Regions from separate parts of the Massilia oculi genome, predicted to be linked through region 3. Evidence: predicted binding sites of a transcription regulator. Region 3 holds the regulator's gene; each other region holds the start of a gene.
What was found. The regulator LexA, encoded in region 3, represses DNA repair genes until DNA is damaged. The targets are predictions, from matches to a motif close to ACTGTATNNNNATACAGT.
Positions count from the first base shown of each region.

Region 1 (10,300 bases), 1.1 Mb from region 3:
TGCGCGGCGACAGCACCGTGCCGCAGGACGAGATGGCGCTGGGCTTCTACTCGGCCTTTTCCACCACGCTCAAGCAGCGCTTCGCCGGCTGGACCGCCTACCTGTTCACCGCCGACCTGGGATTGCCCAAGATGCTGCGCCTGAAGGAATCGCGCAAGACGCCGTTCTTCAACGGCGCGCTCGAATGCCGCCTGTTCCGCTTCGACATGGTGGCCGGTTTCAACCGTCGCGAAGAAGCAAAACCAAAGCAGGACTGACCTGGACTGACGATGCTGCCGCCAACCGACCCGCCCGATCTTCCGAAGGACCCCGTCACCCCGGTTCCGCTCCCCACTCCCCACAAGATCGCGATGCTGTCGGCCGGCGGCCTGGCGACCCTGCTGGCGGCCCTGTCGATGCTGGGGCCGTTCTCGATCGACGCCTACCTGCCGGCCTTCCCGCAGATCCAGGCCGAGCTGGCGGCGACCCCGCTCGAGGTGCAGCAGACCCTGACCGCCTACATGCTGGCCTTCGCCGGCATGGTGCTGTGGCATGGCGCGCTGTCGGACGCCTTCGGGCGCCGCAACGTGATCCTGGTGGCGCTGGTGGTGTTCGCCGTCGCCACTTTCGGCTGCGCCTCGGCGTCCTCGGTGCATTACCTGTGGGTGTTCCGCATCATGCAGGGCGTGTCGGCGGGGGCCGGCGTGGTGGTGGGACGGGCCATCATCCGCGACCTGTATTCCGATACCGCGGCGGCGCGCCTGCTGTCGATGGTGACCATGATCTTCTCGATCGCGCCGGCCATCGCGCCGGTGGTGGGCGGCTGGATCGTGCTGTGGTTCGACTGGCGCGCGATCTTCCTGGCCCTGTGCCTGTACACCGTGCTGCTCGGCTGGTTCTGCTGGAAGCACCTGCCCGAGACCATCCCCGCACCGAAGCGCCAGCCGTTCAACCCGCGCTTCCTGGCCAAGAGCTATGGCGCCATCTTCAGCTCCTTCCTGTTCCACATGAAGGCCGGCGTGACCGCCCTGAACTTCGGCGGCCTGTTCCTGTACATCGCGGCGGCGCCGGTCATGCTGCCCGAAAGCCTGGGCCTGGGGCCGTCGCAATTCGCCTGGCTGTTCGTGCCGACCGTGAGCGGGATCTTCCTCGGCTCGCTGATGGCCAACCGCCTGGCCGGCAGGATGGACTTCGCGCGCCAGATCCGCATCGGCTACTTCTTCATGCTGGGGGCGGTGGCCTTCAACGTGACCTACCACGCGTTCCTGCCGCCGGCGCTGCCGTGGACGGTGGCGCCGATGTTCTTCTTCACCTTCGGCAGCTCGCTGATCGCGCCCGGCGCGACCCTGCTGGCGCTCGACCTGTTCCCGCACATCCGCGGCACCGTGGCCTCGTGCCAGTCCTTCGTCTCGACCCTGCTGGGCGCGATCGTGGCCGGCGTCGTCGCCCCGATGCTGTCGCACTCGGTGCTGGCGCTGGCCGTCGGCCAGATGTTCTTCGTGCTGGTCTCGCTGGCGTTCTGGGACACGGCGCGGCGCCACCGGCGCAAATTGCGTGCGCGGGGAGAACACGTCCCCTGAGTGCGAACCCGGCGCATGCCGGGTGTTTGTGCCTGAAATTCACGAAATTTTATGCAACAGTCGTATCGATGCAACAAGCATAAGTCTGCTTTTCCTCTGTCTTACAGTTAGAGCCAGCCTTCGGCAAGAGTTACTATTGAAACTATTGTTCCTGATCAGAAATGTATATATGCTACGATACGTTTTTTACATCCGGAGCAGAGGGCAATTCACGCGCCTGTTCCATTGACTGAAGTGCCAGATGTTGTGGCCGCCCCGGGTAGCGGGCAACGCCACCAACCCAATCTTCGACAAGTGGCGGCCGTGCTAGAAAACATGCACCAATCCGACCAGGACATTCGCAATCGTTTGCTGATTGCCCGTCTGCCGGCCATGCCGCAGATCCTGGTCAAGCTGATCGAGCACCTGCAGGCCGACGACCTCGGCATGCCGGAACTCGCCGCCCTGATCGCGAAGGATGCCGGCGTGACCGGCAAGCTGCTGGCGGTCGCCAACAGCTCCGCCTACCACCGCCACACGCGCAGCGCCGACCTCGAGCAATCGCTGGTGGCGCTCGGCACCGACATGATCAAGACCCTGGTCATCAGCGATTCGGTGTTCCAGACTTTCAACAGCTTTCCCCATTCGAACAGCACCGACCTGCGCGCGTTCTGGAAGCATTCGCTCAGCGCGGCGGTGCTGGCGCGCGACGTGGCGCGCGCGATCGACTACGCGCATCCCGAAGAAGCCTACCTGGCCGGCCTGCTGCACAACGTCGGCCGGCTGGCGCTGCTGGCCGCGGCGCCCAAGGAATACGGCTTCAACTTCACCGCGCGCGACGACGACGACCTGTGCGCGGTCGAGCAGCGCACCCTGCAGATCACCCACACCGAGGCCGGCGCCTGGCTGATCGAGCGCTGGCAGCTCGATTCCTTCCTGGCGGACGCGGTGCTCTACCACCACGAACCGAGCGAGCGGCTCGAGTCCAGCCATCCGCTGATCCGCATCGTGCGCCTGGCGCACGTGCTGTCCCATCATGCGGACGATGCGACGATGGTGAGCGAGGCCGGCGCGCTGTGCGGCGTCGACGCCGCGCAGGCGGCCCGGCTGGTCGAGAAGGCCGCGCGCCAGGTCGAGCAGGCCGCCGCCCACCTGGGCATCGACCTGGCGGGCGCCGACGACATCCCGAGGCCACCGGCCTACGCGCCGCCGCCGCCCGTCGATCCGGTGCAGCAGCGCCTGAACGAGGAAGTGCGCAATATGGTGCTGGTGTCCGAAGTCGGCCAGAGCCTGGCGCGCCAGCAGGGCGAGTCGGGCCTGCTGGACGCGATGACGCGCACCGCGCGCATCCTGTTCGATTTCGACAGCGCCGTGGTGCTGCTCGAGAACCCGACCGGCCAGCTGCTTGCCGGCGCCCCGACCTTCGGCGCGCAGCGCATCGCCGAGTTCACGTTGCCGCTGGCGAAAGGCGGCCCGGTTGCGCGCAGCGCGCTGGAACGCCGTCCGGCCTTCGTGCAGCGCGACCGCCAGCGGGATCAGCTGGGCCTGGCCGAGGAACAGCTGCTGCGCATGCTCGGCACCGACAGCCTGGTGGTGGTGCCGCTGGTCGCCGGTCCGCGCTGCCTGGGCGTGCTGGTCGGCGGCGTGCCGGGCTGGCAGCTGCCGCATTGCCAGCGCCGCGAGCGCTTCATGCAGGCCTTCGGCGCGCAGGCCGCGAGCGCGCTGGAAAACCTGCTGCTCGAGCGCGGCCACGCGCGGCGCCAGCTGGCCAGCGTGGCCGAGGAATTCCGCGACGCCTCGCGCCGCGTGATCCACGAAGTGAACAATCCGCTGGCGATCATCAAGAACTACCTCAGTGTCCTGGACGGCAAGCTGGCGCGCCAGGAGCCGGTGGGCGGCGAGCTGTCGATCCTGAACGAAGAGATCGACCGCGTCGGCCAGCTGATCGGCAGCCTGGCCGACCAGAGGACGCCGGACGCCGTTCCGCGTCCGCTCGATGCGGCCAAGGTGGTGGACGACGTGCTGCGCCTGTTCCGCGGCAGCGGTTACGTGCCGGCCACGACCCAGATCGTGGCGCGCATGGAAGGCGATGGCGCGATCGAGGGCGAACCCGACGTGCTCAAGCAGATCCTGGTGAATCTGATCAAGAACGCGGTCGAGGCCCTGGGCTCGCGCCCGGCGGGGCGGATCGAGATCGTCAACCGCGGCCACGTGAACCGCGAGCGCCGGGTCTACCTGGAACTCGTCGTCAGCGACAACGGCCCGGGCCTGTCGCGCGAGGTGCTGGCCAACCTGTTTTCTCCGGTCAGGAGCGCCAAGGACGGCGCCAACGCCGGCGCCAACCGCGGCCTGGGCCTGTCGATCGTCCACGGCTTGGTCAAGCAGCTGGACGGCCACATCGCCTGCCGCAGCGGCAGCGCCGGCACTTCCTTTGAAATCCTCTTGCCGGCGTGGTCCGGCGCCGGTGCGGCCCCCGCGCTGCCGGCGCGCGCCCTCGGTTCCGCTTAACCCTCACCATGCACGCGCATCCCGCCAACATGCTTCCCGGCGAACCCGCTCCCTTTTCCCAGACTCTCGAGACCGACAGCCAGCCGCGCCTGCTGCTGGTCGACGACGAGCCACGCCTGCTGTCCTCGCTGTACGAACTGCTTCAGGGGCGCGGCTACCGCCTGGTCACCGCGCCGTCGGGGACTGAAGCCCTGGCTCAGCTGTCTCGCCAGCACTTCGACCTCGTCCTGCTCGACCTGCGCCTGCCCGACATCGGCGGCCACGAGATCATGGACTTCATCAACCAGAAGGGGATCGACGCCGACGTCATCGTGATGAGCGGCGAGATCGGCATCGACGCCGCGATCGGCGCGCTCAAGCGCGGCGCCTACAGCTACCTGCGCAAGCCCTACAGCCGCGAGGAGCTGCTCTCCACCGTGAGCAATGCGCTGCAGCGGCGGCGCCTGACGCTGGATAACGCGCGCATCGCGAACCAGCTCGAGAACTCCGAGAAGATGTACCGCTACCTGGTGGACTCGTCGCCGGACATCATCTATACGCTGAACCACGAGGGCCGCTTCACTTTTGTGAACGACCGCGCCTACCAGCTGCTCGGCTACACCCGCGAGGAGCTGATCGGCCAGCATTACTCGATCCTGGTGCACGAGGAAGACCTGGAGCGCGCGCGCTATGTGTTCAACGAGCGCCGCGTCGACGAGCGCGCCTCGCGCAACGTCGAGCTGCGCCTCAAATGCCGCGGCGGAGGAAATGGTCTCGAGCGCCACGACCGCACCTTCAACACCACCCTGATGACGATCTCGCTCAACGCGATCGGCATGCACGTGCCGGACCAGGAAGTGAAGAAGCTCGAATTCTTCGGCACCTATGGCGTGGCGCGCGACATCACCGACCGCAAGCGCGCCGAAGAGGTCATCTCCTACCAGGCCTACCACGACATCCTGACCGACCTGCCGAACCGCATCCTGTTCAAGGACCGCCTCGGCCTGGCCGTGATCCAGGCCAAGCGCAAGCAGACCGAGCTCGCGGTGATGTTCATCGACCTCGATCGCTTCAAGCTGGTCAACGACACGCTGGGCCATGTGAAGGGCGACGAGTTGCTGCAGCAGGCTGCGGGACGTCTGAAGGAATGCCTGCGCAAGGGCGACACCCTGGCGCGCCAGGGCGGCGACGAATTCACGATCGTGCTGCCCGAGCTGCGCGACCGCGACGACGCGCGCATGGTGGCGGACAAATTCCTGGAGGTGCTGCAGGAGCCGTTCGACCTGGACGGCCACGAGGTGCACATCTCGGCCTCGATCGGCATCGCGATCTACCCGAAGGACGGCGAATCGATCGACGAGCTGCTGCGCCACGCCGACATCGCGATGTACCAGGTCAAGGCGCTGGGCAAGAACGGCCACAGCTTCTACCACGACTCGATGCTCGAAGTGTCGCACCAGAAGATCGCGCTGGAGCAGGCGCTGCGCCGCGCGCTCGAGCACGACGAGCTGGAGATGTTCTACCAGCCGCAGATCGACGCGATGAGCGGCCGCATCACCGGCGCCGAAGCCCTGATGCGCTGGAACCATCCAACGCGCGGGCGCCTGTCGGCCGGCGAGTTCCTGCCGTTCGCCGAAGAGAACGGCCTGATGCTGCCGATCTCGGACTGGATGATCGGCGCGCTGTGCCGCGACATGCTGAAGTGGAATGCGATCGGCGGCAGCGAGATCCGCCTGTCGCTGAACCTGTCGCCGCAATACCTGGACCGCGGCGACTTCTTCGAGAAGATGCGCGGCGCGCTGGCGCGCCACGGCATCTCGCCGCAGCAGATCGAGGTCGAGATCACCGAGAACATCTGCATCCGCAATCCGCAGTATGCGATCGAGCAGCTCAACAAGTTGTGCCAGCTGGGCGTGTCGATCGCCATCGACGACTTCGGCACCGGCTACTCGTCCTTGTCCTACCTGCACCGCTTCCCGATCCACACGGTCAAGATCGACCAGTCCTTCGTCAAGGAGATCCACCAGGAAGACGGCCACTATCCGGTGATCCTGGCGATCATCTCGATCGCGCGCGGCCTGGGCCTGAACCTGATCGCCGAAGGCGTCGAGACCGAGGAGCAGGCGCGCTACCTGCGCGCCAACGGCTGCCTGACGATGCAGGGCTATCTGTTCTATCGCCCGATTTCGCTGCAGGACTTCATGGCCGCGCTGCGCACCCAGTCGGGCGCCAGCCTGCGCGCGGTGCAGGCCTGACCGATCATGCTCGACACGTCACTCGTGTCCGGTGAGACGCCGACGTATAGCGCTCAGTTCTTGCGCGTAAAAGCGCAGGCCGAGCGCGGCATGGTCCAGGCCCAGCACAGCCTGGGCTTCATGTACGTCAACGGCCAGGGCGTGCCCAGGAACGACGAGCTGGCGGTGGTCTGGTACCGGATGGCCGCGACAAGCGGCCTGGCGCAGGCCCAGTACAACCTCGGCGTGATGTTCCAGAAGGGCCAGGGCGTGGAGCAGGATTTCGCCCAGGCGGCCCACTGGTACGGGCGCGCGGCCGACCAGGGTTACGCGCCGGCCCAGTACAACCTGGGCTGGCTGTATGCGAAGGGCCTCGGCGTGGCCAGCGACGTGGGCCGGGCGCTGCACTGGTTCAGCCAGGCGGCGGATCAGGGAGAGCCGGGCGCGCAGCACAACCTGGGCATGATGTTCGAGACCGGCAAGGGCGTAGCCCAGGACCAGGAAGCGGCGCTGCACTGGTACCGGCGCGCCGCCGAGCAGGGCTATGCGCGCTCGCAGTACAACCTGGGCCTGCGCTACGACGCCGGCCAGGGCGTGGCGCGCGACCCGCGCGAAGCGCTGGCCTGGATGCGCAAGGCGGCCGAGCAGGGCCATGCGCCCGCCCAGTTCAACCTCGGCCTGCGCTACGACAAGGGGCAGGACGTCGAGCAGGACAGCCGGCAGGCGATCCTGTGGTATGGACGCGCCGGCGAACAGGGGCATGCCAGCTCGCAGTTCAATCTGGCGCTCATTTACGACACCGGTCACGGCGTCCCGCGCGACGAAGCGCTGGCCCTGGCGTGGTACCGGCGCGCCGGAAACCAGGGCCATGCCGGGGCCCAGAACAGCCTTGGCATGCGCTATGAACACGGACAGGGCGTGGCGGTCGATGCGGCGCAGGCGGCCGCCTGGTACCGGCGCGCGGCCGAGCAGGGCCTGCCGGCGGCCCAGTACCAGCTGGGACAGCTCCTCGATGCCGGCAACGGGGTCGAGCAGGATCCGGCCCAGGCGACCGGGTGGTATCGCCAGGCGGCCGAGCAGGGGCACCTGCGCGCCCAGTTCGACCTGGGCCTGCGCTACGAGAGCGGCAGCGGCGTCGACCAGGACAGCGCGCAGGCCCTGGCCTGGTACCGGCGCGCGGCCGGCCAGGATTACGCACCGGCCCAGTACATGGTCGGCGCGCTGCTCGACCGCCTGGAGACCGGCGACCCGGTCGAGGCGACCGACTGGTTCCACAAGGCGGCCGACCACAGGCACGCGCTGGCGCAGTTCGAGCTGGGGCTGCGCTACGACTGCGGCAAGGGCGTGGAGCGCGACTACGAGGCGGCCCATTTCTGGTACCTGTGCGCCGCGCGCCAGGGCCATGCGCGGGCCCAGTTCAACCTGGGGGTGATGTATGCGGCGGGGCAGGGCGCCCAGCGCGACCTGGTCGAGGCCTACGCCTGGCTGCACCGGGCTGGCGCTGCCGGCGTGGCTCCGGCTTCTGCCTACCTGGGCAAGATCGCGGGCCAAATGGAAGCGCAACAGTTGTCCCAGGCAGAGCGCTTGATATCCGTTTAACGCACCGCATTTGAACCGCCGGCAGGCATGCATGGCTGGGCCAGCGCACCGTGTATGCAAGCACGCCGCGTTATACTGTATGTCCATACAGTCAAGCGCGCGCGATGGAACTCAACGACAAGCTCGAAATCCTGGCCGACGCGGCCAAGTACGACGCATCCTGCGCCAGCAGCGGTGCGCCCAAGCGCGGCTCCGAGGGCAAGGACGGCCTGGGCGCCACCACCGGCATGGGCATCTGTCACAGCTACACGCCGGACGGCCGCTGCGTCTCGCTGCTCAAGATCCTGCTCACCAATTTCTGCATCTACGACTGCCAGTACTGCATCAACCGGCGCACCTCGAACGTGCCGCGGGCGCGCTTCGCGGTCGACGAAGTCGTCAAGCTGACCCAGGATTTTTACCTGCGCAACTATATCGACGGCCTGTTCCTCAGCTCGGGCATCATCCAGTCGGCCGACTACACGATGGAGCAACTGGTGGCAGTCGCGCGCCAGCTGCGCGAGGTGCACCAGTTCCGCGGCTACATCCACCTCAAGACCATCCCCGACGCCGATCCACTGCTGATCCAGGAAGCCGGCCGCTGGGCCGACCGCCTGTCGGTGAACATCGAGCTGCCGACCCACGACAGCGTGACCCGCCTCGCGCCCGAAAAAAGCGTCCACACGATCAAGCTGGCGATGGGTTCCATTCGCCGCAAGCTGGACGAGAAGGCCGAAGAGCCGAAGGCGCCGGCCTTCGCGCCGGCCGGCCAGAGCACGCAGATGATCGTCGGCGCCGACGCCAGCGACGACCACACCATCCTGAACACGGCCGAGACGCTGTACGGCAGCTACAAGCTCAAGCGCGTGTACTACTCGGCCTTCAGCCCGATCCCGCAGAGCCCCGGCAGCGTGCCGCTGGCGCCGCCGCCGCTGCTGCGCGAGCACCGCCTGTACCAGGCGGACTTTCTGTTGCGCGGCTACGGCTTCACGGCCGGCGAACTGATGCCGCAGACGGGCAACCTGGCGCTGGACGTCGATCCCAAGCTGGCCTGGGCCTTGAGCAATCGCGAGCACTTCCCGATGGACCTGAACCGCGTCGACGCTTCCCTGATCCCGCGGATTCCCGGCATTGGCCTGCGCAACGCCAAGCGCATCGTCGAGTTGCGCCGCCTGCGTCGCATCCGCTGGGAAGATCTGTCGCGCCTGCGCTGCAGCCTCAAGAAGCTGGCGCCCTTCGTCGTCACCGCCGACTACAAGCCGGCGCAGGGCGCGACCAGTTCCGACCTGCTGCGCAAGCACATGGCCGATGCGCCGCAGCAGATGAACCTGTGGCCCGAATTGCAGGCGGCATGAACGCGAGTGCCGGCGCCGCCGCCCTCGCCGCGACCGCGGTGGAGAACGTGCGCGCGGGCCGGCCGCTGCTGGTGGACGGCTTCACCGCATGGCGCGCGGTGGCGCGCGAACTGCTGCGCGCCGGCGTGCCGCCCGAGGCGGTGACCTGGGGTGCGCCGGGCGCCGACCTGTTCTCGGGTGCGCCGGCATCCCAAGCCGCTGCGCATCATGGAGGCGACCTCCTGGCGACTCCGGCAGAACCGCAAGCGGGCGAACCGGAGCCTTCCAATGCAGCGACGCCAAGGCCGCCGAGGCCACAAGTTCCCCGCTCCCTGATGGAGATGTTGCAGACCGCCGCCTGCTACCGCGACCATGACCGCTGGGCCTTCCTGTACCGGGTGATCTGGCGCTGGCAGCAGGGCGAGCACGACGTGCAATCGCCCGCCGATCCGGACGGGCAGCGGCTGCACGCGATGGTCAAGGCGGTGCGGCGCGAGGTACACGATATGCACGCCTATATCCGATTCCGCGAACGGCCGATCGAGGCCGGCGCGCCCCATTTCGTGGCCTGGTTCGAACCCGCCCATGACGTCCTGCCGCAAGTCGCCGAGCATTTTGTGGCGCGCATGGGCAAGGTGAGCTGGATGATCGCCACGCCCGACGCCAGCGTGCTGTGGGACGGCGCCATCCTGCACCACACCGGTCCCCTGATGTCGAGCGCGGCCGATCTCGACGACGCCGGCGAGGCCTTGTGGCTGACCTATTACCGCAGCATCTTCAACCCGGCGCGCCTGAACACGCAGGTGATGAACAGCCACATCCCGTCACGCTTCTGGAAGAATCTGCCGGAAGGCGCGCTGGTGCCGTCGCTGGTGAGCCAGGCCGGCCTTGGCGCGCGCCGCATCGGCCAGGTCGAGGCCGTAGGAAGGCGCAGCGGCCGCACGATCTCGATCGAGGCCGAGCAGGCGCAGCCCGAGCGCCAGCAGCCGTCGAAGCTGGACGAGTGCCGGCGTTGCGACCTGTGGGAACACGCGACCCAGGCGGTGGGCGGCGAAGGACCAGAACATTCAAGAATCATGCTCGTCGGCGAACAGCCGGGCGACCAGGAAGACCTGGCCGGCCAGCCCTT
Region 1 covers NZ_CP029343.1:3,427,749-3,438,048, forward strand. Annotated here, with positions in the region: gene DIR46_RS15665 (THUMP domain-containing class I SAM-dependent RNA methyltransferase) at 1-257, shown strand, start outside; gene DIR46_RS15670 (multidrug effflux MFS transporter) at 270-1,559, shown strand; gene DIR46_RS15675 (HDOD domain-containing protein) at 1,875-4,046, shown strand; gene DIR46_RS15680 (GGDEF/EAL domain-containing response regulator) at 4,055-6,280, shown strand; gene DIR46_RS15685 (tetratricopeptide repeat protein) at 6,287-7,858, shown strand; gene DIR46_RS15690 (putative DNA modification/repair radical SAM protein) at 7,963-9,192, shown strand; gene DIR46_RS15695 (UdgX family uracil-DNA binding protein) at 9,189-10,300, shown strand, end outside.
Region 1: a site for LexA is predicted at 7,933-7,950, ahead of DIR46_RS15690 (putative DNA modification/repair radical SAM protein). Genes of this name have one in related genera too.

Region 2 (10,300 bases), 730 kb from region 3:
ACTTGCACGTGCGCCACTTCTGCGTGTCCATGTCACACACGGCAAATTCCTACAAAAGACGAGCACGGGGGATAAGTCGTCAATTTGCTCGCATCTGTCGTCATTTCCACGCGTTCCGGGCCCGGTCGCGTACCATCATGCGGATGCTGTCGGGCATCGGCGTACGCAGCTCGCGCTTGTCGGCGCTGAGCCAGGCGCACTCCTCGAAATGCTTGAGCATCACCGGGGTGATGAAGCGCGTGCGCGCCGCATACACGTGGCGGTCTCCCATGCTCGACTGCTGCTTGATGAAGAAGCGGTTCGGCACCACCAGGTGCAGGTTTTCACGCGCGCGTGTCATGGCGACGTAGAGCAGGCGCCGCTCTTCCTCGATGTCCTCCTGGCTGCCGGTCGCCATGTCCGACGGAATGCAGCCGTCGACGACATTTAAAACGTGCACCGAATTCCATTCTTGCCCCTTGCTCGAGTGGATGGTGGACAGGATCACGTAGTCTTCGTCGAGCAGCGGCGCGCCGGCGCGGTCGCTGGTGGCTTCGGGCGGGTCGAGCGTGATCTCGGCCAGGAAGCTCTCGCGGTTGCCATAGCCGCCGGACAGCGCCACCAACTGGTCGAGGTCGGCCGCGCGCACCTGCGCATCGTCGTGCAGGCGCTCGAGCTGCGGCTGGTACCACGCGCGCGCCAGCTCGAGGTCCATCGGCCAGCGCAGGCCGGGTGTACGCAGGCGCCGGTACAGGTCGCAGAACGCCTGCCAGTCGGTCCTGCAGCGGGCCGGCACCGGAAACGCCTCCAGGGCCGCCGCCGCGTCGACGCTCGTGCCGGCGGCCTCGACCAGGCGGGTGGCGGTCGCCTGGCCGATGCCGGGAATCAGCTGCAGCGCGCGGAAACCCGCCAGGCGTCCGCTCGGGTTCTGGGCGAAACGGAGCACGGCCAGCACGTCCTTGATGTGGGCCGCTTCCAGGAATTTCAGGCCGCCGAACTTGACGAAGGGGATGTTGCGGCGCATGAGCTCGAGCTCGAGCGCGGCGCTGTGGCTGGCGGCGCGAAACAGCACCGCCTGCGACTTCAGAGCCATCCCGCTTTCGCGCTGTTCGAGGATGCGGTTGCAGACCCAGCGCGCCTGCTCGGCTTCGTCGGGAATCAGGACCAGCTGCGGCTTGATGGTTGAAGCCTTGTCGGTCCACAGGGTCTTGGCGTGGCGCTCGAGCGCGGCGCCGATCACGGCATTCGACGCATCCAGGATCGGCTGCGTGGACCGATAGTTGCGGGCCAAGGTGATCAGCTGCGCCGGCTGCGAGAACTGATCGGCGAAGTCGAGGATGTTGCGCACGGTCGCGCCGCGAAAGCCATAGATCGACTGCGCATCGTCGCCCACCACCATCACGCCGCGGCCGTCGGGCTTCATGCCGCTGACGATGGCCGCCTGCAGGCGGTTGGTGTCCTGGTATTCGTCGACCAGCACGTGATCGAACAGCGCGCCGAGCTCGGCCCCCAGCACCGGGTCGGCCGCCATCTCGGCCCAGAACAGCAGCAGGTCGTCATAGTCGAGCACATTCTGCTCCTGCTTGGCGTCGACATAGGCGCCGAACAGCGTCTTGAGCTGGGCTTCCCACTCGCTGCACCAGGGGAAGAAGGCCTGCAGCACCCCGTCGAGCGGCTCGCGGCCGTTGACCACCCGCGAATAGATCGACAGGCAGGTGCCTTTCAGCGGGAAGCGTTTCTCGAGCTGGCTCAGGCCGATCTCGTGGCGCACCATGCCCATCAGGTCTTCGGAGTCGCCGCGGTCGTGGATCGTGAACTGATCGTCCAGCCCGATGCGCCCGGCAAACTCGCGCAGCAGGCGCGCGCCGATGCTGTGGAAGGTGCCGGCCCAGGGCAGCGTGACCGGCGCCTGGCTTCCCTTGAGCCCGAACAACCGGTGCAGCACGCCGCCGGCGCGCTGGGTCATTTCGGTGGCGGCGCGGCGCGAAAACGTCAGCAGCAGAATGCGCTGCGGATCGGCGCCCGCCTGGATCAGGCGCGCCACCCGGTGCGCCAGCGTATTGGTCTTGCCGGAACCGGCGCCGGCCACCACCAGCAAGGGACGCGGCGCGTCGAGCCCGACGTCGTGCTCGACCGCCGCCCGCTGCTCGGGGTTCAGGCTGGCGAACGGGTCGTCGGTAGACGAGGTGATGATCGGATCGGCGACGGCGGACATGGGCGAAATCTGGAAATGCCATACTGTACATTTATCCAGTCCCAGGCCGCAAGGAGAAAATGGGGACGCCTTGTATCGCTGTCAAAAGGTTGCCAAGAATGACATCAGCCATGACCTGAGCAATCGTTGTCAAGTCACGGAAAATCAACGCCTTTTTTGGATATCCACAAAGTCTGTGAATAACTGTGTGGAAAAGCGGGGGCTTGACACGCTGGACGCGGCCTCCCGTGCGGCTTTCAACAATTTGCCTATTGGGAAGGCAATCTCGTTTCCGCTGAAAATCAAGGGTTTACAAGATTTAACCCCGGCTGACACAGTATGCACCACAAATAAATATTGCGGCAACTTCGGGGGCGATCTGGAGTTCAGGTCCCGCTCAGGCGATCGCCCGGCGGCGCGCTGGTTCGAGCAGGACGCGCTCGATCACCTGGGGTCGTACCCCATGCGCCTTGAGATACTCGAGCGCCGGCATGGTGCCGCATTCGCCCAGGGTGGCGATGCCGCGCGCCACGATGTCTCGCTGGCGGGTGTTGCGCCTGAGCTCGGAGGGCCCGGCGAGGCGTTGATCGATATCCTGGGCACGGTATGGACGCATGGCGGTCTCCGGTGGGTTATGTCGCTGACGCACCACGAGTATTGACGATGGCGGAATGAAGTCAATGTCAAACCTGTATCAATACGCGAAAACATTGTCTATGGCAGACGCCCGCCCTCCGTCTGCGCTGCGCCGCCCGGCGGCCATCCTGCCTACAATCGGCCGCAACAGACCACGCATGAGGATTTCCATGAGCACCCGACCCGACCTGAATCCCGGCGACGACGCCGCCCCCGGCACTCCTGGCGCCGGCGAAGACATCTGCGACGCCTGCGCCGGCCGCGGCACGCTGGCCGACGGCAAGCCATGTCCGCAATGCGGCGGGACCGGCCGCGTGATGGAAGGCATCGGCGGCGGCTGAGCCATTATTCAGCGCGGGTAGCGCATGGACACGGCGCGGGCCCTGCGGCGATAATCGCCGGATGAGCGCCTCACCCCTGCCCTTGCCGCCTTCCGCGCCGCAGCCTGTCCCTTCCGCACCGGCGGCCGAGCCCGATCGTCCCCGCCCGACGTCGCTGACCGACCTGTTCGTGTCATTCACGCTGATCGCCCTGCAGGGCTTCGGTGGGGTGCTGGCCGTGATCCAGCAACAAGTCGTCGAGCGCAAGCGCTGGATGAGCAACGAGGAATTCGTCGAAGAATGGTCGGTGGCCCAGATCATGCCAGGCCCCAACGTCTGCAACCTCGCGATGATGATCGGCGCCCGCCACTTCGGCTTGGCCGGCGCCATGAGCGCCCTGGCCGGCATCCTCACCGTCCCGCTGATCCTGGTGCTGTGCCTGGCCCTGGTCTATGCGCAGTTCGCCACCCAGCCCCAGCTGCAGGGCGCCCTGCGCGGCATGGCTGCCGTCGCCGCCGGCCTGATCGCCGCCACCGGCCTGCGCATGTCGGTTGCATTGACCCGGAACGTGATCCCGCTCGCCGCCTGCATCGCGATCGCCGCCACCGGCTTCGTGCTGCTGGCCTGGATCCATGTGCCGCTGGCGGCCGTGATCGGCCTGCTCGGCGGCCTCGGCTGCCTGCTGGCCTGGCGCAGGCTCAAGCCATGAACCCGCCCAGCCTGGTGTTCGGATGGCATGACTGGCTGAACCTGTTCGTCCATTTCCTGATGCTGTCCATGATGTCGCTCGGCGGCGCGATCTCGACCACCTCCGAGATGCAGCGCTACCTGGTCGAGCGCCACGGCTGGCTCAGCCAGACCCAGTTCGCCGACTCGGTGGCCCTGGCCCAGTCGTCGCCCGGACCCAACGTCCTGTTCGTGGCCCTGCTGGGCTGGAACGTCGGACTCAATACCGGCAGCATGACGGCCGCGCTCTCCGGCGTCGCGATCTCGATGATCGGCATCATGCTGCCCTCCACCGTGTTTACCTACCAGGTGGCGCAGTGGGCCCAGCGTAACCGCGAGCTGCGCGCCGTGCGCGCCTTCAAGCAGGGCATGGCGCCGCTGGTGATCGCCATGCTGCTCTCCACCGCCTGGCTGCTGGCCACCGGCGGCGGCAAGCGCGGCGAACACATCGACAACTGGCCGCTGTGGCTGGTGACGGCGGCCACTGCCATCGTCGTCTGGCGCACCCGCCTGCACCTGCTGTGGATGCTGGCGCTCGGGGCGCTGCTGGGGGCGCTGGGCGTGGTCTAGTTGGCAAGCGCCGCCCGGAACCGGCATACTGGCGCCATCCATCCACCCGCACCCGACACCAAGATGCCCCAACTCCTCAATGAACACGCCTGCTTCGGCGGCGTGCAACGCTTCTACCAGCACGACTCGTCCGCCATCGGCCTGCCGATGAAATTCTCGGTCTACCTGCCGCCGGCGGCGGCGGGAGAGGAAAATTTGCCGGTCCTGTTCTACCTGGCCGGCCTGACCTGCACCGAAGAAACCTTCCCGATCAAGGCCGGCGCCCAGCGCCTGGCCAGCGAACTGGGCATCATCCTGGTCGCGCCCGACACCAGCCCGCGCGGCGCCGATGTTCCGGGAGAAGAAGACAGCTGGGACTTCGGTACCGGCGCCGGCTTCTACCTCGACGCCACCCGGGAACCGTGGGCCCGCCACTACCGCATGCACAGCTACCTGCTGGAACTGCACGCGCTGGTGCTGGCCACCTTCCAGGCCGATCCAGGCAAGGTGGGCATCTTCGGCCACTCGATGGGCGGCCATGGCGCACTGACCATGGCGCTGAAGCACCCTGACCTGTTCCGCTCGGTCTCGGCCTTCGCGCCGATCGCGGCGCCGAGCCGCTGCCCGTGGGGCAAGAAGGCCTTCGGCGGCTACCTTGGCGCCGACGAAAGTGCGTGGCATCAATATGATGCCAGCGCACTGATGGCGTCGCAGGCGAGCGCTCCGTTCCCTGGCGGCATCCTGATCGACCAGGGCCTGGGCGACAAATTCCTGGCCGAGCAGCTGTTCCCGAGGCCTTCGAGGAAGCCTGCGCCAAGGCCGGCCAGCCGCTGACCCTGCGCCGCCATGCCGGCTACGACCACGGCTATTATTTCATCTCGACCTTCGTCGACGACCATCTGCGTTTCCACAGCCAGCAACTCGGCGAAGTCGCCTGACACCCGCGCGCGGCCCCGTCCGGGGCCGCCATTTTCCACTGCGTCATTCCTCGGGGCAAACGAACGACGGCCACGCTCGTCCCTGTGTATGCTGGAAGTTAACAACTTCTTCATCATGCAAGAGACCGAACCATTCATCGACCGCGTCGACGCGGGCACGAAGCTGGCAAAAGCGCTAGCCGGGGCGCTGCGTCAATGCGCCGGCCGCGACGATGTGCTTGTACTCGCGCTGCCGCGCGGCGGCGTGCCGGTCGTCTTCCCCATCGCCCAGGCGCTGCACGCCGAACTCGACTTGATGCTGGTGCGCAAGCTCGGCTTGCCCAACCAGCCGGAGTTCGCCATGGGCGCCATCGGCAGCGGCGGCGTGTGCGTGCTGCAGCCCGGCGTGCCTGGCCTGATGGGCGTGACGCAGGCCGAAGTCGATGCGGTCGTTGCGGCGGAACAAAGCGAGCTGGCGCGGCGCGAACGGCGCTACCGCGGCGAGCGTCCGCCGGCCAGGATCGCAGGACGTTGCGTCATCCTGGTCGACGATGGCGTGGCCACCGGATCGACGATGCTGGCGGCGGTCGAAGTCGCGCGCCGCCAGCGGCCGTCCCGGCTGGTGCTGGCGGTGCCGGTGGCGGCCCGGGATGCGCTGCAGGTCTTGCGTGGCGTTGCCGACGAGGTGGTCTGCCTTCTCGCACCGATGCGCTTTCGCGCCGTGGGGCAGTGGTACCGACGCTTCGAGCAGACCGACGATGAAGAAGTTCAATCCCTGCTGGCGCAGGCGTGGGCGTGCCAGCGCGATGCCGCCAGCTAACTTACCTCAAGGAGCCGAGATGAACGATACAAACAATGAACAAGCAACGAACGTGGGCAAGTGGATCGGCGCGGCAGTCGCAGGCGCATTGCTGATGTACGCATTCGACCCGGATCGCGGCGCCAAGCGCCGCGCCCGCGCCCGCGGCGCCCTGCGCGACGCGCGCGACCGCACCGGCGACCGCCTCGAACACGCCTGGCACAGCGCCGGCGACCGCCTCGATTCGGCGCGCCTGCGCGCCACCGGCGCCGCCGCCGTTGCCGGCGAACGACTGGCCGGCGCCGCCCATGCGGCGGGCGACCGCCTGGCCGAGGTCTCGCACCGCACGCGCGACCGGCTCGAGCATGCGCGCGAGCGCCTGGCCGACGCCTCGTACGAGGCGAAGGATCGGGCCAGCCACGCCGCGCACGAAGCGCGCGATCGCATGAAACACGCTGCCTACGAGGCGCGCGACCGCGCCAGCCATGCCGCCCATGAAACGCGCGAACATGCCGGGTCTGCCGCCGACCAGGCGCGCGACCGGGCCGAGTACGCCGCCGAACGCGCCCGCGAACGGGCCGAGCACGCGCGTGAGCGCCTCGAACAGACCGCCCACGGCATGAAAACCGAAGCCCGCTCGCGCGCCCACGCCGCCGCCAGCCAGGTGCGCAGCTGGGCCGATCACCTGACCGAGGCGTTCGGCTCGCGCAGCCCGACGCTCACCAATTCCGCCCTGCTGGGCACCGGCGCCCTGAGCGTGGTCGGCCTGGCGCGCCGCTCGCCGCTGGCCGCCCTGCTCGGCCTGGGCGCGCTGGCGGTGCTGCTGCGCAGCGACCGCGGCCGCCACATGGTCGATTCGCTGCGTCACCGCGGCGCCGCCAGCCAGGTCGACGTGGAGAACTCGATCCACATCGACGCCGCGCCGAAGGAAGTGTTCAACGCCTGGTCCGAAGTAGAGAACTTCCCGCGCTTCATGTCGCACGTGACGGAGGTGCGCGACCTCGGCCACCGCCGCTCGCACTGGGTGGTGCGCGGCCCCGGCGGCATGGAATACGCCTGGAACGCCGTGATGACCGAACAGTCGCGTCCCGAGCGCCTGTCGTGGCGCAGCGAGCCGGGCTCGGAGATCGAGCAGGAAGGCACCGTGATCTTCGAGCCGTCGGGCAACGGCACCCGCGTCACGGTGCGCATGACCTACGCGCCGCCGGCCGGCGCGCTGGGCCACGGCATCGCGCGCATGCTGGGCGCCGATCCGCAGCGCCAGATGGACGACGACCTGGCGCGCATGAAGGCGTTCATCGAGCGCGGCGGCGCCCACTACGCCGGCCACCAGCCGGCGCCGAGCCATAGCTTCCTGCACTGAAGTGCCCATCCTCACCGACGCCGCCCTCGATGCGGTGCGCGCGTCGGCCCGCCCCCTCACCGGGGGCGCGGACGACTACGACGCCCTGCTCGACATGGTCGGCAATGCCCGCTTCGTGTTGCTCGGGGAAGCCACCCACGGCAGCCACGAGTTCTACGCGGAGCGCTCGCGCATCACACGGCGCCTGATCGAGGAAAAAGGCTTCACCGCGGTGGCGGTCGAAGCCGACTGGCCCGATGCCTGGCGCGTCAACCGTTACGTGCGCGGCGAAGGGGCGGACGCGGACGGACGCGCCGCCTTGTCGGGCTTCGAACGCTTCCCGGCCTGGATGTGGCGTAACACGGCGGTGCTCGACTTCGTCGAGTGGCTGCGCGCGCGCAACGATGGCCTGGACGCGGACGCCAGGACCGGCTTCTACGGCCTGGACCTGTACAGCATGTACACCTCGATCCACGAGGTGCTGGGCTACCTGAACCAGGTCGACCCGACCGCAGCGCGCGAGGCGCGCGAGGTCTATGCCTGCTTCGACCACTACGACCGCGACAGCCAGCAATACGGCTACGAAGCCAGCTTCGGCATGTCGCCCTCGTGCCAGGAAGGCGTGCTCGCCACCCTGCGCTCGCTGCAGCAGCGCGCCTTCGACTACGTGCAGGCCGACGGTGGCGACGACGGGTTCTTCTGCGCCCAGCAGAACGCGCGCCTGGTCAGGAACGCGGAAGAGTATTATCGCACCATGTTCAAGGGCCGCATCTCGTCATGGAACCTGCGCGACAGCCATATGGCCGAGACCCTGGACGCGGTGGCGCACCACCTGTCGCAAGGCGGCAAGCCAGCGCGCATCGTGGTGTGGGAACATAATTCCCACATCGGCGACGCGCGCGCGACCGAGATCGGACGCCAGGGCGAATGGACGGTGGGCGAGCTGGCGCGCAAGGCGCACGGCGCCGACACGCTGCTGATCGGCTTCACCACCAATGAAGGCCGGGTCACGGCGGCCTCCGAATGGGATGGCGAGGGCCTGCGCAAGCACGTGCGGCCGGCCCTGCAAAACAGCTACGAACACCTGCTGCACAGTACCGGCATCGAGCGCTTCTTCCTGCCGCTGCGCGAGTCGTCTCCGGCGCGCGACGTGTTGATGGAAGAGCGGCTGGAGCGCGCCATCGGCGTGCTGTACCTGCCGCGCAGCGAGCGCCAGAGCCACTATTTCATGGCACAGCTGCCGCGCCAGTTCGACGCCGTGATCCACATCGACCGCACCACGGCGGTGGAGCCGCTCGATGCGACCAGCGGCTGGCATTCGGGTGAGCCGCCCGAGACGTATCCAGTCGGATTGTAGGGCCGGCGGCTAGGCAGTCACTCCCACCGCATACCCATCCCGGCCATTCGCCTTGGCGACGTACAAGGCCCCATCCGCCGCCGCCAGCAGCGCGTCTGCCCCTTGCCCCGGCCGCCACAAGGCGACGCCGATGCTGGCCGACACCGCCACGGTGCCGGCGCCGGTGGCGAACGGCGCGCGCATCGCGGCCACGATCTTGGCAGCGATGTGGGCCACGGTCTGTTCGGCCTCTGCGCCACCGCCGATCTCTTCGAGGATCACCACGAACTCGTCGCCCGACAGCCGCGCCGGCAGGTCGCTGGCGCGCACGCAGGCCCGCAGGCGCTCGCCGAATTCCTTGAGCACCTCGTCGCCCACGCCGTGGCCGTGGCTGTCGTTGATGCGCTTGAAATGGTCGACGTCCAGGTAGGCCAGCGCCAGCGCCCGGCCGTGGCGCGAGGCGCGCGCCAGCGCCTGCTGCAGGGTCTCGTTGAAGCTGCGCCGGTTGGCCAGGCCGGTCAGGGTATCGATGCGCGCGAGCCGGCTCAGCTGTTCCTCGACCTCTTTCACGTGCGTCATGTCGTGCTTGAGCACGTACACCCCGGCCACGCTGCCATCGGGCTGCAGGTCGGGGATGTAGACGCCTTCCAGCACCCGCGGCGCGCCCCCGATCGGCAGCCGCATCTGGCAGGTGGTGGCATGGCCGGCGAACGCTTCGTCCAGGCCCTGGGCGCCCTGGCGCGCGGCATCCTCGCCCATCAGCCGGGCTATCGACATGCCGACCAACCGCTCGGGCGTGACCCCGAACCAGCGTTCGAATGTCGCGTTCCCGAACCTGAAGCGATGCTCGCGATCGACGTAGGCGATCAGCACGGGCAGGTTGTCGGTAATCAGGCGCAGGCGCTTCTCGCTGGCCGCGCGCAGGCCTTCGACGTTCTCGCGCTCGGCCATCAGCTGGTAGAAGGCATTGCCCAGTTCCCCGATCTCGTCGCGCCGGGTGTCGTGCAGCACCGCGATGTCGGCGCCATCGTGGCGGATCGCGCGGATGCGGTCGCGTAATGCCTGAAGCGGTGAGAGCAACCGAAACACCAGCGCCCAAGCGACCACGCCGGATGCGAGCGCGAACGCAAGCGCTCCGAAGAAGGCATTGCGGCGCATCTGGGCCAGCGGCTCGAATGCTTCCGTGGTGGGATAGCGCGCACCCAATATCCATCCGGTCGTGCGCAGGCGCCTGTAGGTGTAGATATACTGCCGTCCGTCGCGGTCCGTGGCTTCGAGCCAGCCCTCGAAGCCGTTGAGCGCCGGGTCGGTGCTGACCTTGACGTACGCGGCCTTGGTTGCGGGCTGCAGCACGCGCCCCCGGTCTGGGTGGTCGATCATGGTGCCGTCGGCGGTCATCAGGAACAGATAGCCCGTGGCGCCCGGCCGCAGCGCGCTGACCTGGCGCAAGAATCCGGAGTCCTGCAAGTCCATGCTGGCAGTCAGCACGCCGGTCAGGTTGC
Region 2 covers NZ_CP029343.1:5,271,160-5,281,459, reverse strand. Annotated here, with positions in the region: gene DIR46_RS23760 (ATP-dependent helicase) at 101-2,194, opposite strand; gene DIR46_RS23755 (hypothetical protein) at 2,571-2,789, opposite strand; gene DIR46_RS23750 (hypothetical protein) at 2,980-3,150, shown strand; gene DIR46_RS23745 (chromate transporter) at 3,212-3,838, shown strand; gene DIR46_RS23740 (chromate transporter) at 3,835-4,425, shown strand; partial or broken gene fghA (S-formylglutathione hydrolase) at 4,489-5,342, shown strand; gene DIR46_RS23730 (phosphoribosyltransferase) at 5,431-6,141, shown strand; gene DIR46_RS23725 (SRPBCC family protein) at 6,161-7,483, shown strand; gene DIR46_RS23720 (erythromycin esterase family protein) at 7,485-8,819, shown strand; gene DIR46_RS23715 (diguanylate cyclase domain-containing protein) at 8,829-10,300, opposite strand, start outside.
Region 2: a site for LexA is predicted at 2,217-2,234, ahead of DIR46_RS23760 (ATP-dependent helicase). Genes of this name have one in related genera too.

Region 3 (10,300 bases):
GGCGAGGCCAGGGTGCCGTTCGAGCTGCCGCCACCGGCCGAGCTGGGCGAACGCCTGGGGGCCGTGCTGGAGGCGGTCTACCTGATTTTCAACGAAGGCTACGCCGCAACGGCCGGCGCCGACTGGATGCGCCCGGCCCTGGTCGACGAGGCGTTGCGCCTGGGCCGCATCCTGGCCGAGCTGGCGCCGAACGAGCCCGAAGTCCATGGCCTGGCGGCGCTGATGGAGCTGCAGGCGTCGCGCATGGCGGCGCGCCTGGACGCGGCAAGGCGGCCGGTACTGCTGCTCGACCAGGACCGTGCGCGCTGGGACGGCGTGCTGGTCCGGCGCGGCCTGGCCGCCCTCGAGCGCGCCGCGCGCATCGCCGGCCCACGCGGTCCCTACCTGCTGCAAGCCGAGATCGCCGCCTGCCACGCGCGCGCCCACCGCGCCGAACTGACCGACTGGCGCCGCATTGCCGACCTCTACGGCGAACTGGCCGCGGTCCAACCCTCTCCGGTCGTCGAGCTCAACCGCGCGGTGGCGGTGGGCATGGCCGACGGCCCCGAGGCCGGCCTGGCGCTGGCCGACCGGCTGCTCGCCGACGGCCGGCTGGACGGCTATCACTGGCTGCCGAGCGTGCGCGGCGACCTGCTGTTCAAGCTCGGCCGCCGGCCCGAAGCCCGCGCCGAATTCGCGCGCGCCGCCACGCTCACCGCCAACGCCGCCGAGCGCGAATTGCTGCTGGCGCGGACGCGCGACGCGGCGGACGCATGAGCCTGCGCAAATACCTGGCGTTAATTGATGACTATGCCGGATGGATACATACCGCTATGATCGAGGCTGTATAGAATAATAAGCAAACGATTCGTGACGGGAGGCGTGCAATGAAATTCCGGTTCTGGGGAGTACGAGGATCGATCCCTTCGCCGGGTCCGCGCACCGCGCGCTACGGCGGCAACACCACCTGCATCGAGGTGCGCACCGACGCCGGCGCCCTCCTGGTCCTGGACGGCGGCACCGGGCTGTTTCCGCTGGCCCAGCACTTGGTCCAGCAGGGGCCGGTGGCGGCCAATATCTTCATCACGCACAGCCACTGGGACCACATCCACGGCCTGCCCTTCTTCGCGCCGCTGTTCGTCAAGGGCAACCGGGTGCGCCTGCACGGCGCCCTCGACCAAACCACGGGCCACGGCATCGAGCACGTGATGAACGTGCAGCTGCAGAACAGTTATTTCCCGGTCGGCGAGGCCGAGATGAGCGCCACCCTCGACTACCGCACGCTCGACATCGAAACGCCGATCGCGGTGGAAGACGCGGTGGTGTCGAACGTGGCCATGAACCACCCGGTGCTCAACCTCGGCTACCGCATCGACTGCAACGGCAAGTCGCTGTTCTTCACCGGCGACCACGAGCCATGGCCCAACCCGCACCCGGACGCAAGCGACGAACATGCCGCCTGCGAGGAACATCTGCGCGAGCGCGAGCGCCGCATGGACGCCGTCATGCGCGGCGTGGACGCCCTGATCGTCGACTGCTCGTATACGCGCGAGGAATACCCGTCCAAGCGGGGCTGGGGCCACGGCACCTTCGACGGCGCGCTCGAGATGGCGCTGCGCGTGGGCGCGAAGACACTGTATTGCACCCACCACGAACCGACGCGCGGGGACGATGAACTGGAAGCGGTATTCGCCGGAGTGATGGCGCGCTATGCAGAGCGGCTGGCGAATTTGCGGGTATTCCTGGCCTGGGAAGGGCTGGAAGTCGATCTCGGGTAGGCAGCACAAGGCACAAAGCAAAAGCGGAGCCACCGGCTCCGCTTTTGCTTTGTGCGATCCCGCGCTGCTTACAGGATCAGGGTCCCAACCCACCATGCCACCGCCGCGATGAACGCCGACGCCGGGATGGTGAAGACCCACGCCCACACGATGTTGCCGGCCACGCCCCAGCGCACGGCCGAGGCCTTTTGCGCGGCGCCCACGCCGACGATGGCGCCGGTGATGGTGTGGGTGGTCGACACCGGGATGCCGAACGCGCTCGACATCAGCAGGGTCATGGCGCCGCCGGTCTCGGCGCAGAAGCCGCCCACGGGCTTGAGCTTGGTGATCTTCTGGCCCATGGTCTTGACGATGCGCCAGCCGCCGAACAGCGTACCGAAGGCGATCGCGGCGTAGCACGAGATGATGACCCACGCCGGTGGATGCGCGTCGTTGGCGCTGACGTAGCCTGCCGCGATCAGGAGCATCCAGATGATGCCCATGGTTTTCTGCGCATCGTTGCCGCCGTGGCCCAGCGAATAGGCTGCGGCCGACAGCAGCTGCAGCTTGCGGAACAGCCCGTCGACCTTGCGCGGCGTCGCCTTGACGAACACCCAGGCCACGATCAGCATGATGATCGACCCCAGCGCGAAGCCCAGCAGCGGCGCCACCACGATGAAGGCGACGGTCTTGAGCAAGCCGCCGGAGATCAGGGAGCCGGTGCCGGCCTTGGCCACCGCCGCGCCCACCAGGCCGCCGATCAGGGCGTGCGAGGACGAGGACGGGATGCCGTAGTACCAGGTGATCAGGTTCCAGGAGATCGCCCCCACCAGCGCGCCGAAGATGACGTAGTGGTCGACGATCTGCGGGTCGATGGTCCCCTTGCCGATGGTCTGGGCCACCTTCATGTTGACCACGAAGATCGCGATGAAGTTGAAGAAGGCGGCCATCGCCACCGCGTGCTGCGGCTTCAGGACGCCGGTCGACACGACGGTGGCGATCGAGTTCGCCGAGTCGTGGAAGCCGTTCATGAAGTCGAAGATCAGCGCGAGGACGACCAGCATGCCCAGCACGTAAATGCTGATATGTAGAGTTTCCATAATCGTTACCGGTTCGAAGGCGCTTACGCGTTCTCGACGATGATGCCTTCGATGATGTTGGCCACGTCTTCGCAGCGGTCGGTAACGGTTTCCAGGATCTCGTAGATCGCCTTCATCTTGATCAGGTTGCGCACGTCCGGTTCGTCGCGGAACAGCTTGGACATGGCGGCGCGCATCACGTGGTCGGCATCCGATTCGAAGCGGTCGATTTCTTCGCAGATGGCGACGATCTTCGGCGCGTTGTCCATATCGTGCAGCATCGAGACCGCTTCCTGCACCTTCAGGCAGCACGACAGGCACAGCTCGGCCAGGCGTTTCGCCTCCGGCGTGACCGCATGCAGGTCATACAGCGACACGGTCTGGGCCGCGTCTTCCATCATGTCCAGGATGTCGTCCATGCGCGTGATCAGCTTGTGGATGTCGTCGCGGTCGAGCGGAGTGATGAAGGTCTTGTGCAGCAGGTCGACCGTGGCGTAGGTGATCTTGTCGGCCTGCTTTTCGATCGTTTCGACCGCATGGGTGCGGGTTTCCAGATCGTCGAAATTGGTCATCAGGCCGACCATTTCATGGGCACCCTTCACGCACAAGGCGGCGTGCTGGTTGAACAGTTCAAAGAAATTGCCTTCTTTAGGCAAAAAGCGTCCAAACATTGTTTCTTCTCCGTTTTTCTCTCGGGATTGCCGCCGCTCCGGGAAAAGCGACGGCATGGTGTGCGGCGTGAGGCGGGCCGCGGTATGCGGCTTAGTCGCCCTGATAGACGGCGAGGTTACCGCTGTAGTTGCCAAACTTGGTGTACTGGCCGATCCAGGTGAGGCGAATCGCGCCGATCGGACCGTTACGCTGCTTGCCGATGATGATCTCGGCGGTGCCCTTGTCGGGCGAATCCGGGTTGTAGACTTCGTCGCGGTACAGGAAGATGATCACGTCCGCATCCTGTTCGATAGCGCCGGATTCGCGCAAGTCGGACATCACGGGACGCTTGTTGGGGCGTTGTTCCAGCGAGCGGTTCAGCTGCGACAGCGCGATCACGGGGCACTGCAGCTCTTTCGCCAGGCCTTTCAGCGAGCGCGAGATCTCGGAGATCTCGGACGCGCGGTTGTCGCCCGGCTTGGAACCCTGCATCAGCTGCAGGTAGTCGACGATGATCAGCCCGAGCTTGCCGCACTGGCGCGCCAGGCGTCGTGCCCGCGCGCGCATCTCGATCGGGTTCAGGGCGGGCGTTTCGTCGATGTACAGCTGGGCGTCGTTCATCTTCTGGATGGCGTGCGTCAGGCGCGGCCAGTCCTCGTCGTTCAGGCGGCCGGTACGCAGGCGGTGCTGGTCGAGCTGGCCGACCGAGCCGAGCATACGCATGGCCAGCTGGGCGCCGCCCATCTCCATCGAGAACACGGCGACCGGCAGGCCGGCCTCGATCGCGACGTTCTCGCCGATATTCACCGAGAACGCGGTCTTGCCCATCGACGGACGGCCGGCGACGATGACGAGGTCGCCCGGCTGCAGGCCGGACGTCATGCGGTCGAGGTCGATGAAGCCGGTCGGCACGCCGGTGATCTCGCCCTGGTTCTCGCGCGAGTACAGTTCGTCGATGCGCTCGACCACCTGGGTCAGCAGCGGCTGCACCGCCAGCCAGCCCTGGGCGCCGCGGGCGCCCTGCTCGGCGATGGCGAAGATCCGCGACTCGGCCTCGTCGAGCATCTGCTTGACTTCCTTGCCCTGCGGATTGAAGGCATTGCCGGAAATCTCGTCGGCGACGGTGATCAGCTGGCGCAGGATGCCGCGGTCGCGCACGATCTCGGCGTAGCGGCGGATGTTGGCCGCCGACGGCGTGTTCTGCGCCATGGCGTTCAGGTATTGCAGGCCACCCACTTCCTCGGCCTTGCCGAGCTGGTTGCAGGCTTCATAGACCGTGATCACGTCGGCCGGCTTGCCGGCATTGATCAGGCGGACCATCTGTTCGAAGATGATGCGGTGATCGTAACGGTAGAAGTCTTCCGCGTGCATGAAGTCGGCGATGCGGTCCCAGGCGGCGTTATCGCGCAGCAGGCCGCCGATGACGGACTGCTCTGCTTCGATGGAATGCGGGGGGATGCGCAGGGCTTCGATCTGCGGGTCTGAGGGTGCTGCGTTCATGGGCGGCATTATACCTTCTCCTGTCACACGGCTGTCATAATTGGTGAGTTTCAAAAGCAAAAAAGCCGGGAGAACCCGGCTTTTTTGTGCACTGCTTTTACTTCAGTTCAGCATTCGCTCAGGCAGCTTCGCCCACGACAGCGATGGTGATTTCCGACACGACGTCGGTGTGCAGGGCGACTGCAACCGGGAATTCGCCGGTGGTCTTCAGCGGGCCGGTCGGCAGGCGAACGGCAGCTTTTTCGACCGGGAAGCCTTGCTTGGTCAGCGCTTCAGCGATGTCGGCGTTGGTGACCGAACCGAACAGACGGCCGTCGACGCCGGCCTTCTGGCCGATGGTGACGGTCAGGCCGCTCAGCTTGTCGCCTTGGGCTTGGGCGGCTGCCAGTTTCTCGGCGGCTGCTTTTTCCAGTTCGGCGCGCTTGGCTTCGAACTCGGCGACGGCGCCGGCGGTAGCGCGGCGGGCCATCTTTTGTGGGATCAGGAAGTTACGTGCGTAACCGTCCTTGACTTTGACGACGTCGCCCAGGTTGCCGACGTTGATGACTTTTTCCAACAGAATGATTTGCATGTTTTATCTCCAGGATAGCTGACGTAACCGATTAACCGTGGTGCAGGTCGGTGTACGGCAGCAGCGCCAGGTAGCGGGCGCGCTTGATGGCGGTGTCGACCTGACGCTGGTAGTGCGCCTTGGTGCCGGTCAGACGTGCTGGCATGATCTTGCCGTTTTCCTGGACGAAGTCCTTCAGGGTGTCGACGTCTTTGTAGTCAACCTGCTCAACGCCAGCGGCGGTGAAGCGGCAGAACTTCTTGCGCTTGAACAGCGGGTTCTGCTGTTTGCGCTTGAGTTTTTCTTTAGCTTTGTTTTTGTCGAACTTTTTACCGAATGCCATTTGAGGCTCCTGTATATCTAAATTGCCGAACTAGGCGGCACTGAAATCAATGATGTGAAACACCAGGGCTTTGCTGTTGCGATTTTTTCGTGCAAGGAATCCGTTGAAGCGGTAGCTGGCGCCGAGCTCGGCACTGCCGAACCTGCCCGAAATCTCGCCCGCGGCGAACGCGGGGACTTCGAACTCGACCAGGCGATCGATCCCCGCCTCCCGCTGATGCGAACTGTGCATCAGGACGGCTGAAACGATCGGCACGCCGGCCGGGGTGTAGCGCAGTACGTCACGCTCGGCGATGGTCGCCACGAGCTGGAGCTGATTTTCGCCCAACTTCTACCCGGTTCTTCTGCTACGGTGTCTACGAATTCCTGGAAAAAATCTTAGGCAGCGGCGGCCGGGGCAGCTGCAGGAGCGGCTGCTTCTGCACGGTGGCTCTTGGCTGCATCTTCGCGCTGCACCGATTTCATCATCGGCGACGGTGCGGTTTCTGCTTTCTTCATCTTGACGGTCAGATGACGCAGAACGGCATCATTGAACTTGAATGCGGTTTCCAGCTCGACCAGGGTCTCGTTGTCGCATTCGATGTTCAGGCAGATGTAGTGCGCTTTTGGCAGCTTCTGGATCTGGTAAGCCATCTGGCGGCGGCCCCAGTCTTCCACGCGATGGATGTTACCGCCGCGGCTGGTCACCGTGGTCTTGTAACGCTCGATCATCGCCGGGACTTGCTCGCTCTGGTCCGGATGGACGATAAAAACGATTTCATAATGACGCATGCATTACTCCTTGAGGACGTTTTACATAAATGCCCACCTCGGCGTCAAGACGAGTGTGGGAAGGGAACAGCCAGCTAGTATAGCGTGAAATGGGTAAAAAGGGAACTTGGCTGTCAAGAGGCTCACCCAGGCGCCTGGCTCACTCGACATTTACGCTTGCGAAAAGCGTATTTTTTGCGATACGCGCGCTTTTTTCGCGCTTTTTCGTGTATAGCCCTTGCGTATAGCAGAATACTGTACAAAAATACAGTCTATCTCTACCAACCCGTTTCGCAAGACATTTATGCTCAAGCTCACTGCAAGGCAAGAACAGATCCTCAACCTGATCAAGGAAGCGATCGAGAACACGGGTTTCCCTCCGACCCGGGCCGAAATCGCGGCCGAACTGGGCTTCCGCTCGGCCAATGCGGCCGAAGAACACCTGCAAGCCCTGGCGCGCAAGGGCGCGATCGAGATTTCGCCGGGCACCTCGCGCGGCATCCGCCTGGTCGGCGCCAGCGTCGAGCAGATTCCGCCGCAGTTGCCGATGATGCCACCGTCGATGATGTCGCTGCCGCTGGTCGGCCGCGTCGCCGCCGGCAATCCGATCCTGGCCCAGGAACACGTCGAAGCCACCTATAACGTCGACACCGCGATGTTCGCGGCGCGGCCCGACTTTTTGCTCAAGGTAAAAGGCTGGTCGATGCGCGACGCCGGCATCATGGATGGCGACTTTTTGGCGGTCAAGAAGATCGACAGCGCCAAGAACGGCCAGATCGTCGTCGCCCGCCTGGGCGAGGAAGTCACCGTCAAGCGCTACCGCAAGACGGGCGACCTGGTCGAACTGCTGCCCGAGAACCCCGACTTCAAGGTCATCGAAGTCACGCCCGACGAAGAGTTCGCGCTCGAGGGCCTGGCGGTCGGGCTGATGCGCAGCTGGAATTGATCCTCTGTAGAACTTAGCACCACTACCATGTCATCCCCGCGAAGGCGGGGACCCAAGTCCTCAGCGCTGCCAAGACGATCTGACGCAGCGTTAACGCGAGCAACTCAGGTTCCCGCCTGCGCGGGAACGACGTATCTTCCAGCAGATGTCGCCTTACTGCTTGGCCTTGTTGACCACCGCATTATGCTGGTCGACAAACGCTTCGGTCGCGCTGCGCCATGCGGCGAAATCGGCCAATACCATCTTCGAATTGACTTTCGCTCCCTCGGCGATGTTCTGGCGCACCCGCTCCAGATAGGCGGTCGAGGCCTCGGTTTCCTGCTTGTTCATCAGCTTGGCGATGTCGGGCGGGATGCGCCTGGTCAGCGGCGACTGTTCGTTGAGGTTGGTCACCATCTTGTTGTAGCAATCCTGCCAGCCGGTCACGGCCTTGTTCACGCGCTCGATCTCTTCATTGATCTTCGACACCGCCGGAATACGCGGCGACGGGCAGCGGTACTCGCCCGACTGCAGGTCGGCGCCATCGTAGCCCTTGATCCAGTAGTCGATCTCGGCGCGGCGATCGATGCGCTGCTGCATGATCACGAGCGAGTCGGCGGCGACCTTGTTGCCCTTGGCGGCCGACTTTTCAAACCATTCCTTCGCCTTCGCCTCATCGATCGCGCCGGCCTCGCCATACCAGTACATCTGGCCCAATTGCTGCTGGGCCTGTGGATTGCCGGCATTGGCCAGCTTGGTGTAAAGCTTGAGCGCGCCCGCATAGTCTTTTTTCTCGAACAGGGCGTTGGCATCCTCGAGTTCGCCGGCGAATGCGGCGCTACTGAACGCGACAGAGACCGAAAGGGACAGGCAGGACAGGAATCGTTTCATGGGCATACCGTAAGGCTGGCTGGTAAAAGTCCATGATAGCCGTGTTTTACGGCTGGGCTCAACCGCAAAAACGACAGGGCCGGCATTCGCCGGCCCTGTGATGACAGCTTTTACATCGCTTTACGCATCCAGCGCCTGGCGGAAGTCGCCGACCAGGTCATCGGTGTCCTCGATGCCCACCGACACCCGGATCAAGCCTTCGGCGATCCCCATGCTGGCGCGCCGCTCGGGGCCCATCTCGAAGAAGATCGTGTGCGCCACCGGAATCACCAGGGTGCGGTTGTCGCCCAGGTTCGAGGCCGGGATCGCCAGCTTGAGACGGTTGAGATAGTCGAACGGATCGATGTCGTCCTTCAGCTCGAAGCTCAGCAGCGAGCCGCCGGCGCGGAACAGCGCCTCGACGATCGCATGCTGCGGGTGCGAGGCCAGGCCCGGATAATGCACGGCGGCGACGCGCTCGTCGGCCTCCAGCATCGTCGCCAGCGCCAGCGCATTGGCGCAGGTGCGCTCCATGCGCAGGGCCAGCGTCTCGGCGCCGACCGCGATGTGGTGCGCCGCTTCCGGCCCCAGCGCGGCGCCGAAGTCGCGCAGCGCCTTGGCGCGCAGCTGGGCCATGCCTTGCGCACCTGGCGCTTGCTTTCTGAAGTTCTGGGCGATGTTCGGATATGCGGCCCAGTCGAACAGGCCGGTGTCGGTCAGCGCGCCGCCCAAGGCGATGCCGTGGCCGCCGATCGACTTGGTCAGCGAATTGACCACCAGCCCGGCGCCCACATGCTTCGGCCGGAACAGCCAGGGCGTGGTCATCGTGTTGTCGACCACGTACAGGATGCCGCGCGCGCGGCACAGTTCGCCGATGCGGGCCAGGTCCGCCACTTGCGTGCGCGGATTGGCGATGGTCTCCACGAACACCAGGCGGGTGTTCGGTCGCAAGGCCGCTTCCACCTGGGCCACGTCGGTAGCGTCGACGAAGTCGACGTCGACGCCCTGCCCCGCCACCGTCTGCCACAGGCTGTTGGTATTGCCGAACAGGAAGCTCGACGACACGATGTGGTCGCCGGCTTTCAGGAGCGCCTGGAACAGCGCGCCGATCGCCGCCATGCCGGTGCCGAAGCACAGGGTGGCGACGCCGTCTTCCATCTTGCTGATCTTGTCTTCCAGGGCCGACACCGTCGGGTTGCCCTGGCGGCCGTAGCGAAAGCCCGGCTCCCTCCCCTGGAATACCGACGCCAGCTGGCGTGCGTCGGCATAGCCGTAGGCGACCGAGGTATGCACCGGCTTGTGCAGCGAACCGTGCTCGATCGTCTTGCGGCGATCGTTGTGCAGGATGGTGGTGGTGAAGCCGTAGCTTTGCTTGTCCGACATGGTTTACTCGGCGGCCACCGGCGGGTTCAGGTTGAGCTGGGTGCGCACCTTGTCCTCGACGTCCTTCGCCTTCGGATTGTGGCGCGCCGATTCCTGGCGGTCCAGGTACTCGGGCGTCACGTCGCCGGTGATGTAGACGCCGTCGAAGCACGAGGCCTCGAAGTTCTTCAGCTCGGGATTGACGTCCGAGATCGCGCGCTTGAGCGCGTCGACGTCCTGGTACACCACGCGGTCGGCCGTGATCTCGCGGCACACCTCGTCGACGGTGCGGCCGTGGGCGATCAGCTCGTCGCGGGTCGGCATGTCGATGCCGTACACGTTCGGGTACAGCACCGGTGGCGCGGCCGAGGCGAAGAACACCTTGCGGGCGCCGGCTTCGCGCGCCATCTGCACGATCTCGCGGCTGGTGGTGCCGCGCACGATCGAATCGTCGACCAGCAGCACGTTCTTGTCCTTGAACTCGGAGCTGATGGCGTTCAGTTTCTGGCGCACCGATTTCTTGCGCATGCCCTGA
Region 3 covers NZ_CP029343.1:4,541,632-4,551,931, reverse strand. Annotated here, with positions in the region: gene DIR46_RS20520 (RNA polymerase sigma factor) at 1-756, shown strand, start outside; gene DIR46_RS20515 (MBL fold metallo-hydrolase) at 867-1,757, shown strand; gene DIR46_RS20510 (inorganic phosphate transporter) at 1,826-2,836, opposite strand; gene DIR46_RS20505 (DUF47 domain-containing protein) at 2,860-3,486, opposite strand; gene DIR46_RS20500 (replicative DNA helicase) at 3,578-4,975, opposite strand; gene rplI (50S ribosomal protein L9) at 5,085-5,537, opposite strand; gene rpsR (30S ribosomal protein S18) at 5,569-5,859, opposite strand; gene priB (primosomal replication protein N) at 5,890-6,186, opposite strand; gene rpsF (30S ribosomal protein S6) at 6,237-6,629, opposite strand; gene lexA (transcriptional repressor LexA) at 6,913-7,554, shown strand; gene DIR46_RS20470 (tetratricopeptide repeat protein) at 7,708-8,424, opposite strand; gene DIR46_RS20465 (cystathionine gamma-synthase family protein) at 8,545-9,786, opposite strand; gene purF (amidophosphoribosyltransferase) at 9,790-10,300, opposite strand, start outside.